2 regions of the Pseudarthrobacter siccitolerans genome follow, and region 2 is predicted to be linked to the other one. Evidence: riboswitches for the same ligand, from Rfam matches in the RefSeq annotation. Region 2 holds a riboswitch; the other holds the start of a gene.
The links. Region 2 has a riboswitch for glycine ahead of gcvP (aminomethyl-transferring glycine dehydrogenase). Riboswitches for the same ligand answer to the same signal wherever they lie in the genome.

Region 1 (5,425 bases), 1.6 Mb from region 2:
AGCATCGCGCCGAAGAAACCCAGGGCGGCCCGGCCCGCTATCAGCCAGCCGGCAGTGGGGGCGAATGCCGTTGCGGCTGACACTGCCGCGAAGCCGATGCTGCCGATGATCAGGAGCCGGCGCCGTCCGATCCGGTCGCCCAGGCTCCCCATGGCAACGAGCAGTCCCGCCAGCACCAGCGGGTAGGCGTCCACGATCCACAGAAGTTCCACGCCGGAGGTGCCTAGGGCCCGGGCAATCGCCGGCAGGGCAAACGTCAGGGCTGTGTTGTCGACGGCGACGAGCAGGACCGGGAACATCAGCAGTCCCAGGGCAAGCCAGTCGCGCCAGGTGCCCCGGGTTAAATCAGGGTGGCGGGCTGCCGGGGCCTTCAGTGTGGTTCGGTCCTGCTGCGGGGTGGAGAAAGCGGTCATCCAATTAACTATACCGTCCAGACGGTACAGTTAAGAAACGGGATCCGGACAATGCATGATTGGAACCATGGCCAGAAAACCCGTTGCGCGAGATGCAGTCCTCGATGCCTTTGAAGAACTCCTGATCGACGTGGGGGAGCGCGCCGCCACCCTGGACGCGGTGGCGAAACGGGCAGGTGTCTCCAAAGGCGGGCTGCTGTACCACTTCCCCAACAAGGAGGCGCTGATCGCGGCGACCCTTGAGCGGCTGGACCGCCTGGCGGGGGAGGATCTGGGCGTCATGGAATCCGCGCCCGAAGGCGCGGCGGCCTATTTCATCCGGTCATCGCTCTGGTCCGACACCCCCATGGACAGGTCCTTCGTGGCCGCCACGCGCCTCGCTGAAGTGGCCCACGAGGAGGCCCGCCGCCGCTTCGCCGCCATCCAGCGGCAATGGCTGGAGCTCATCGGCAGGGATGTGGGCCCGGCAATGGCAAAGGCCGTGCTGTACATGGGGGACGGGCTGTACTTCAACGCCATGTGGGAGAGCGGGCCGTCCGGAAAGGCCGGCAACCGGCAGGCCGAGGTGGACGAACTCCTGGCCGCCGTCGAGCGGCTCAGGGGCTAGCAGCCATTTGCTCCACGGCTGGCGGCATAGGAGAATTGGTCAATGTACGGGCCGCCTCCGGGCTCCCGTGACAACCCAAATGAATAGCCTTTGATCTGCGGCGGGAGAGTTCTGCCAGAAGGTACAAGCAGGCGCCGTAGGAGCAATACCTCCCCAGGAATCTCACAGGCCCATGTACCGCCGCGGCGAGGCACCTCTGGAAAGCAGCACGCTGTCCGCCCCGGTATCCGGTCCCGGATACTTGGACTGCCGTGCTCACCGACGGTGCAAGCGGGGCCGGCGAAAGCAGGCACCGCGGAAACTCTCAGGTCCAGTTACAGAGCGGGGAGGACCCGAATCGATGTGGCGTACCCTTCGCCGCCTTAGTTATGGAGTTCCTCGTGACTGTTTCTCCGGCCCCCGCCTCCCCGGCCCCCGTCGCTCCGGCCGCCACTGCGCCGGCTGCCACCTTTGTTGACCGTCACATTGGCGCCCGCCGCCAGGCTGACGTCGACACCATGCTCAAAGCCGTGGGCTACGACACCGTGGACGCACTGGTTGACACCGCGGTGCCCAAGGACATCCGCCAGGATTCGGCACTGGAACTGGCTGGCGCCCTGAGCGAGGTGGAGGCGCTCGCCGAACTTCGCAGGCTGGCCGCGAAGAACAAGACCGCGGTGCAGATGATTGGCCAGGGTTATTACGACACGGTGACGCCGCCGGTGATCCGCCGCAACATCCTTGAGGGTCCGGCCTGGTACACCGCCTACACGCCCTACCAGCCCGAGATCTCCCAGGGCCGCCTCGAAGCGCTGCTGAACTTCCAGACCATGGTCCAGGACCTCGTTGGCCTGCCCATCGCCAACGCCTCCCTGCTGGACGAAGCCACGGCAGTGGCCGAGGCCGTGCTGATGATGCGCCGGGCGAACAAGAACAAAGAGGCGCACGACGGCAAGACGGTGCTGGATGCCGACTGCCTGCCGCAGACCATTGCCATCGTCAAGGGCCGCGCCGAGGCGCTGGGCTTCGAGGTGGAGGTCGCTGACCTCACCCAAGGCCTTCCCGACGGCGTCATCAACGGCGTGGTGCTCCAGCAGCCCGGCGCCTCCGGCCGGGTATTCGACCACAGCGCAGTGATTGCCAACGCCAAGGAGCGCGGCGCACTTGTCACCGTCGCCGCGGACCTCCTCGCGCTGACCCTCATCACTCCTCCGGGCGAGCAGGGCGCGGACATCGCCGTCGGATCGGCGCAGCGCTTCGGCGTCCCGCTGTTCTACGGCGGCCCGCACGCAGCCTACATGGCCGTGCAGAAAGGCCTGGAACGCTCCATGCCCGGCCGACTGGTGGGTGTCTCCAAGGACTCCGCGGGCGTCCCGGCCTACCGCCTTGCCCTGCAGACCCGCGAGCAGCACATCCGCCGCGAGAAGGCCACCTCCAACATCTGCACGGCCCAGGCGCTCCTGGCCATCGTGGCCTCAATGTACGCCGTGTACCATGGCCCCGAGGGCCTGAAGGCTATCGCCCGGTCCGCCCACGCCCATGCCGCGACGCTCGCCACCTCCCTGAAGGCCGCCGGCTTCGACGTCCTGCACACCAGCTTCTTCGACACCGTCACGGTCTCCGTTCCGGGCAAGGCCGCAGGCATCGTCGCAGGCGCTGAGGCCCGGGGCATCAACCTGCGCAGCATCGACGCGGACACGGTGGGCTTCTCCACCGATGAAACCACGACGCCGACCATTGTCGACGCCGTCCTTGAAGCCTTTGGTGCCCGGCTGGCCGAGGTTACGGACGCGTTTGGCCTGGACGCCGCCGTCGAGCGTTCCTCCGACTTCCTGCAGCACCCGGTGTTCAACACCCACCGGTCCGAAACGCAGCTGCTGCGCTACATCAGGAAGCTCAGCGACCGCGACCTGGCGCTGGACCGCACCATGATCCCGCTGGGTTCCTGCACCATGAAGCTGAACGCGACGGCCGAAATGGAAGCCATCTCCTGGCCCGAGTTCGCGTCCATCCACCCGTTCGCCCCGGATTCCCAGACCGAAGGCTGGCGCGAGCTGATTGCGGACCTGGAAGCCCAGCTGACCGAGATCACCGGGTACGACCAGGTGTCCATCCAGCCCAACGCCGGCTCACAGGGCGAACTCGCCGGCCTGCTGGCCATCCGCGGCTACCACCACTCCCGGGGAGACCAGCAGCGCAACGTCTGCCTGATCCCGGCTTCGGCCCACGGCACCAATGCTGCCTCGGCTGTCCTTGCGGGCATGAAGGTTGTTGTGGTAGCCACGGCTGCTGACGGCACCATCGACCACGCCGACCTCTACGCCAAGATCGAGGCCAACAAGGATGCCCTGTCCTGCATTATGATCACTTACCCGTCCACGCACGGCGTGTACGACGCCGACGTGCGCGAAGTCTGCGACGCGATCCACGCCGCAGGCGGACAGGTTTACATTGACGGCGCCAACCTCAACGCCCTCGTTGGCCTGGCCCAGCCGGGCAAGTTCGGCGGCGACGTGTCCCACCTGAACCTCCACAAGACGTTCTGCATCCCGCACGGCGGCGGCGGACCCGGCGTCGGCCCCGTTGCTGCCAAGGCGCACCTGGCCCCGTTCATGCCCGGAAACGCGGCCACCTGGACCGAAGGCAACGACGTCCCGATCTCCGCGTCCAAGTACGGCTCCGCCGGCGTGCTGCCCATTTCCTGGGCCTACGTGAAGCTGATGGGTGGCCAGGGACTTACCGAAGCAACCAAGTCTGCCCTGCTCGCCGCGAACTACATCGCCGCCCGCCTGAACGACTTCTTCCCGGTCCTGTACACGGGAGAAGGCGGCCTGGTGGCGCACGAGTGCATCCTGGACCTGCGCGAGCTGACGGCCAAGACGGGTGTCACCGCCGAGGACGTGGCCAAGCGCCTCATCGACTACGGCTTTCACGCTCCCACCCTGGCGTTCCCCGTTGCGGGGACCCTGATGGTGGAGCCCACCGAGTCCGAGGACCTCGGCGAGATGGACCGCTTCATCGAGGCCATGATCTCCATCCGCGCCGAAATTGACCAGGTGGCGCACGGTGAGTTCTCCGTGACTGACAGCCCGCTGCGCAATGCCCCGCACACCGCGGCGGCCGTCATCAGCAGCGACTGGGACCGCGCCTACCCGCGCGAGCAGGCCGTGTTCCCGGTGAAGTCGCTCAAGCAGGACAAGTACTTCCCGCCGGTTGGGCGCATCGACGGCGCGGCCGGCGACCGGAACCTGATCTGCTCCTGCCCGCCGCTTTCCGAGTTCGAGAACTGAGGGCCCGGGCCATGACTGAGAAGTACACCGCTCTTTACGAGGAGCACAAGAAGCTGGGAGCCTCCTTTACCGACTTCGGCGGCCGGCAGATGCCCCTGAAGTACAGCTCCGAGCTCGCCGAGCACCACGCCGTCCGCAAGAGCGCCGGGCTGTTCGACCTGTCCCACATGGGCGAGGTCTGGGTGACCGGCCCGGATGCGGCGGCGTTCCTGGATTATGCCCTCGTGGGAAAGATTTCCGCCATGCCGGTGGGCAAGGCAAAATACTCCCTCATCTGCAACGAGGCCGGTGGCATCATCGACGACCTCATCACGTACCGCCAGCCCACAGCTGCCGACGGCACCGACGTTTTCCTTGTGGTTCCTAACGCGGGCAATGCCGGAGTGGTGGCTGCTGCCCTGGCCGGGCGGGCTGAAGGATTTGATGCCCAGGTCGACGACGCCTCCGCAGCCACCTCCCTGATCGCGGTCCAGGGCCCGAAAGCGCAGGAGCTGCTGCTCCGCCTGGTCCCCGCCGCCCAGCACGGCCTGGTGACCGAGCTGAAGTACTACGCCGCAGTGGAGGTTCCGATCCTCGTCGGCGGTACCGGACTGGACCTGCTGCTCGCCCGCACCGGCTACACCGGCGAGGACGGGTTCGAGATCTTTGTGTCCGACGACCACGCCGTCGGCCTGTGGCAGGCGCTCGTCGCCATCGCGGACGACGGGGAGCTGACGCCCGCGGGCCTCGCCTGCCGCGACTCCCTCCGGCTCGAAGCGGGGATGCCCCTCTACGGGAACGAGCTCTCCCTGGAGGGTGACCCGTTCGCAGCAGGCCTGGGACCCGTCGTCGCACTGTCCAAGGAAGGCGACTTCGTGGGCAAGGCCGCACTGGCCGCCAAAAAGGAAGCAGGCGCCGGCAGCACCACCGGGCGCAGGCTCGTGGGGCTCAAGGGATTGGGCCGCCGCGCCGGCCGCGCCCACTACCCGGTCCTCAAGGATGGCAACGTCGTCGGCGAAGTCACTTCCGGCCAGCCCTCGCCCACCCTTGGCTATCCCGTGGCCATGGCCTACGTCGACGTTGAGCTCACCGGACCCGGCACGGCACTGGACATCGATCTCCGCGGCAAAGCAGAGCCCTTCGAAGTCGTCGACCTC
Region 2 (5,425 bases):
GTCCGCAGTTCCTGCAGCCGGGCCACCCCGGCGGCGGTGGCGAGCTGCATCAGCGATGCCTTGTTCAGCGCATCCTCGCGCTGGTCCGGGCCCTGCACCCTGAGGACGCGGACCAGCGCCGGGAGGGTGAAGCCCTGCAGCGTCAGCGTGCCGCCGACCACCACGAGGGCAGCGAGGATCAGCACCGAACGGTGCTCCAGGTCCTCGGGCAGCACCAGCACCGCCGCGAGGGTGACCACCCCCCGCATCCCGGCCCAGGAAACGATCGCCGGGAACTGCCAGGGCGGCGACGGATCGCTGCGCCGCACGGCCGGAATCAGGCGGGGCAGGTACGTCGCCGGGAACACCCACACCGGCCGGAGCACCAGCACCGCCAGCAGAATCACAGCGCAACCCGCCCAGATCCTTGCGGCACCAAGGGAATCGTCCTGGACGCCCTCGACGATCGTCCGCACCTGCAGCCCGATCAGCAGGAAAACCGAGTTCTCGAGCAGGAACTGCACGGTGTTCCAGTTGCTGCGCTGGCTCAGCCGGGCGGCACCGTTGGGCATCGAAGGCGCTTTGGTGCCCATCACGAGCCCTGTAACGACGACGGCGAGGACGCCCGAAGCGTGGATCGCTTCCGCCGGGAGGTATGCCACCAAGGGGGCCACCAGGGACGTGGAGGTGTTGATCGCGACGTTCCGGATGCGCTTGCGAAGCATAGTCAGGACGTAGGCAGCGGCGATGCCCACCACCAGCCCGCCGCCCACGGCGAGCAGGAAGTCCCCGGCGATCTCCGCCGCGGACACGGACCCCGCGATGGCGGCGATGGCGGCCCGGAGGCAAATCAATGCCGTGGCGTCATTGACCAGTGATTCGCCCTCCAGGATGGTGACAATCCTGCGCGGCATCCCCACCTTCCGGGCGATGGAGGTAGCAGCCACGGCATCCGGCGGTGCCAGGACCGCACCCAAGGCGAATGCGGCGGCCAGCGGAATCTCCGGGAACAGCCACCAGACCACCAGGCCCACCGTGATGGTCCCGAAGATGACGTAACCAACCGAGAGCAGTCCAATGGCCCGGCGGTTGGAGCGGAAATCGAACAGGGAAGTCCGCAGCGCCGCGGCATACAGCAGCGGCGGCAACAGTCCCACCAGGACCACTTCCGGGTTCAGTTCAATGTCCGGAACGAACGGGAGGAAGGAACCGATCACACCCGCCAGCACCAGCAGCAGCGGAACCGAAATGTTGAGTTTCCGGCTCAACGCGCTTCCGGCGCAGACCACCGCGACGAGAACCAGAAGTCCCAGTGCGATTTCCATTCGGCCATTGTCTCAGGCCCGAGGAGCGCAGGCACAGGAGGGGGCGGAGCCTCGCGGCACTTTGGTGAGACGGCGCCGGCGGCACGGCGCGCCGTCGTCCGTCCGCGAATGAAGCATCCCGGGTGCGGGTAGGATTTCAGACCTATCGGACGGTAATTTTGCATCCAGCCACCCAACCCTGTAAGGTGTGAGCCGTGTCACCCACCAGTGGCACATGCTTATGATCTGCGGCGGGAGAGTCCTGCCGGTACGTTCTGCAGGCGCCGTAGGAGCAAATCCTCCCCAGGAATCTCTCAGGCCCACGTACCGCCGCGGCAAGGCAACTCTGGAAAGCAGTCCGGGCAACCGGGCTCACCGACGGTGCAAGTGGCGTCCTGCGAAACGGCAGGGCAACGCAAAACTCTCAGGTCCAATACAGAGCGGGGAGGAACCCGAATCAACGTGGTGCTTAGGCGCCACCTGAATTATGGAGTTCCTCTTATGACGGTTCAATCGTCCCCCAGCACCTTCGCAGACCGCCATATCGGCGCGCGCCGCCAGTCGGACATCGACACCATGCTTAAGGCCGTCGGCTACGACAACCTTGACGGCCTGGTCGACAGCGCGGTCCCCGATTCCATCCGCCAGGACAAGCCCCTCACCCTCGAGAACGCCCTGAGCGAAGTCCAGGTCCTCGCCGAGCTCCGCAAGCTGGCGGGCAAGAACAAGATGGCCGTGCAGATGATCGGCCAGGGCTACTACGACACCGTGACCCCGCCGGTGATCCGCCGCAACATCCTCGAAGCCCCCGCCTGGTACACCGCCTACACCCCCTACCAGCCCGAAATCTCGCAGGGCCGGCTCGAGGCGCTGCTCAACTTCCAGACCATGGTCCAGGACCTCACCGCGCTCCCGGTGGCCAATGCCTCCCTCCTGGACGAAGCCACCGCCGTCGCCGAAGCCGTGCTCCTGATGCGCCGCGCCAACAAGAACAAGACGGCGAAGGACGGCAAGACCGTCCTCGACGCCGACCTCCTCCCGCAGACCATCGCCATTGTGCTGGGCCGCGCCGAAGCACTGGGCTTCGAGGTGGAAATCGCCGACCTCACCAACGGACTGCCCGACGGCGACGTCAACGGTGTGGTCCTCCAGCAGCCGGGCGTCTCCGGCCGGGTCTGGGACCAGTCGGCCGTCATCGCCGAAGCCAAGGACCGGGGTGCCCTGGTCACCGTCGCCGCCGACCTCCTGGCGCTCACCCTGATCACGCCGCCGGGCGAGCAGGGCGCGGACATCGCCGTCGGCTCCACCCAGCGTTTTGGCGTGCCGTTGTTCTTTGGGGGACCGCACGCCGCCTACATGGCCGTCCGCGACGGCATGGAACGGACCCTTCCCGGCCGCATCGTGGGCGTTTCCAAGGACAACGCCGGCGTCCCCGCCTACCGGCTTGCCCTCCAGACCCGCGAGCAGCACATCCGCCGAGAGAAGGCCACGTCCAACATCTGCACCGCGCAGGCACTGCTGGCCATCGTCTCGTCCTTCTACGCCGTTTACCACGGCCCTGACGGGCTGAAGGCGATCGCCGAAACCGTCCACAACAACGCCCGCGCCCTCGCCGCTACGCTGAAGATCGCCGGCCGCGAACTGGTGTCCGACACCTTCTTCGACACCATCACTGTCCGCGTACCCGGCAAGGCCGCCAAGGTGATCACCGCCGCCGAAGCCCGCGGCATCAACCTGCGCCTCATCGATGCGGACACAGTTGGCGTGTCAGTCGATGAAACCACGACGCCGGAGGTCCTCTCCGCAGTGGTCGTCGCCTTTGGCGCCGGTCCCGTTGTGGAGGCCGCCGGGTTCGAGCTGCCCGAGACGGTACTGCGCACCTCCACCTACCTGCAGCACCCGGTATTCAACACCCACCGCTCCGAAACCCAGCTCCTGCGCTACATCCGCCGCCTCTCGGACCGCGACCTGGCGCTGGACCGCACAATGATCCCGCTGGGCTCCTGCACTATGAAGCTCAACGCCACCGCCGAGATGGAAGCCATCTCCTGGCCGGAATTCGCGTCCATCCATCCGTTCGCGCCGGATTCCCAGACTGCCGGCTGGCGTGAACTCATTTCCGGACTCGAATCCGACCTTGCCGAAATCACCGGCTACGACCAGGTGTCCATCCAGCCCAATGCCGGCTCGCAGGGCGAGCTCGCCGGCCTGCTGGCAATCCGCGGCTACCACCACTCCCGCGGTGACCAGCAGCGCAACGTCTGCCTGATCCCGGCTTCGGCGCACGGCACCAACGCCGCTTCGGCTGTCCTCGCGGGCATGAAGGTTGTTGTGGTGGCTACCGCTGCCGACGGCACGATTGACCACGCCGACCTGCAGGCCAAGATCGAGGCCCACAAGGACGTCCTCTCGGCCATCATGATCACGTACCCCTCCACCCACGGTGTGTACGATTCCGACGTCCGCGAGGTGTGCGGCGCCACCCACGCAGCCGGCGGCCAGGTGTACGTTGACGGCGCGAACCTGAACGCCCTCGTTGGCCTCGCCCAGCCGGGCAAGTTCGGCGGCGACGTGTCCCACCTGAACCTGCACAAGACCTTCTGCATCCCGCACGGTGGTGGGGGACCGGGCGTCGGACCGGTTGCTGCTAAGGCACACCTCGCGCCGTTCATGCCGAGCGATGCCAACAAGGCCGCGCACGAGGCCGGGCACGGGGTTGCGATATCTGCTTCACGCTTCGGTTCCGCCGGCGTGCTGCCGATCTCGTGGGCGTACGTGAAGCTGATGGGCGGCCAGGGACTCACCGAAGCCACCAAGTCAGCTCTGCTCGCGGCAAACTACGTTGCGGCCCGGCTGGACGAGCACTTCCCGGTCCTCTACACCGGCGAGAGCGGTCTGGTTGCGCACGAGTGCATCCTGGACCTGCGCGAACTGACGGCCAAGACCGGCGTCACCGCCGAGGACGTAGCCAAGCGCCTGATCGACTTCGGCTTCCACGCCCCCACGCTGTCCTTCCCGGTCGCGGGCACCCTCATGGTGGAGCCCACCGAGTCCGAGGACCTCGCGGAGATCGACCGCTTCATCGAAGCCATGATCACCATCCGCCGGGAAATCGACCAGGTGGCCGCCGGCGACTTCGCCGTGGAGAACTCCCCGCTGCGGAATGCACCCCACACGGCAGCCGCCGTCGTTTCCTCCGACTGGAACCAGATGTACCCGCGCGAGCAGGCCGCCTTCCCCGTTTCCTCGCTGCGGCAGGACAAGTACTTCCCGCCGGTCGGCCGCATCGACGGCGCAGCAGGGGACCGCAACCTGGTCTGCTCCTGCCCGCCGCTCACCGAGTTCGAAAACTAAGGACTTCCGATGACTGAGAACTACACCGCGCTGTACGAGCAGCACAAAATTGCCGGCGCTTCCTTCACCGACTTCGGTGGCTGGCAGATGCCGCTGAAGTACAGCTCCGAACTGGCCGAACATCACGCCGTCCGCAACGCTGCCGGCCTGTTCGACCTCTCCCACATGGGCGAAGTCTGGGTCACTGGCCCCGACGCCGGAGCTTTCCTGGACTATGCCCTTGCCGGCAAGCTGTCCGCCGTGGCCGTGGGCAAGGCCAAATACTCGCTGATCTGCCAGGAAGACGGCGGCATCATCGACGACCTCATCTCCTACCGCCGGGGCGAACAGAAGTACCTCGTGGTCCCTAACGCCGGCAACGCTGCGGTGGTTGCCGCCGCATTGGCCGAACGGGCCGCCAACTTCGACGTCCGCGTGGAAGACGTGTCCGCTGAGACCTCCCTCATCGCAGTCCAGGGACCGAACGCCGAAGCCATCCTCCTGACGCTGGTCCCCGCCGAACAGCATGTGCTGGTGACCGAGCTGAAGTACTACGCGGCTGTCGAGGTGGAGATAAACGGGCAGGAACTGCTGCTGGCCCGCACCGGTTACACCGGCGAAGACGGCTTCGAGATCTACATTCCCAACGAGGATGCTGCCGGCCTGTGGGAGGCCCTGCTGGAAGTTGGTTCTGATCACGGGCTCATTCCCGCCGGGCTCGCGTGCCGCGACTCGCTCCGCCTCGAAGCGGGCATGCCGCTCTACGGCAACGAGCTTTCCCGCTCGGGCAACCCCTACGCCGCTGGCCT

Region 1: another riboswitch for glycine. It lies ahead of gcvP (aminomethyl-transferring glycine dehydrogenase); the one in region 2 lies ahead of gcvP (aminomethyl-transferring glycine dehydrogenase).

Annotation. Positions count from the first base shown of each region.
Region 1 is NZ_JAUSXB010000001.1:3,664,219-3,669,643, forward strand. Features, by position in the region: gene QFZ36_RS17115 (MFS transporter) at 1-413, opposite strand, end outside; gene QFZ36_RS17120 (TetR/AcrR family transcriptional regulator) at 481-1,020, shown strand; glycine riboswitch at 1,112-1,210, shown strand; glycine riboswitch at 1,212-1,350, shown strand; gene gcvP (aminomethyl-transferring glycine dehydrogenase) at 1,389-4,289, shown strand; gene gcvT (glycine cleavage system aminomethyltransferase GcvT) at 4,301-5,425, shown strand, end outside.
Region 2 is NZ_JAUSXB010000001.1:2,058,524-2,063,948, reverse strand. Features, by position in the region: gene QFZ36_RS09695 (Na+/H+ antiporter) at 1-1,304, opposite strand, end outside; glycine riboswitch at 1,526-1,623, shown strand; glycine riboswitch at 1,625-1,732, shown strand; gene gcvP (aminomethyl-transferring glycine dehydrogenase) at 1,785-4,637, shown strand; gene gcvT (glycine cleavage system aminomethyltransferase GcvT) at 4,647-5,425, shown strand, end outside.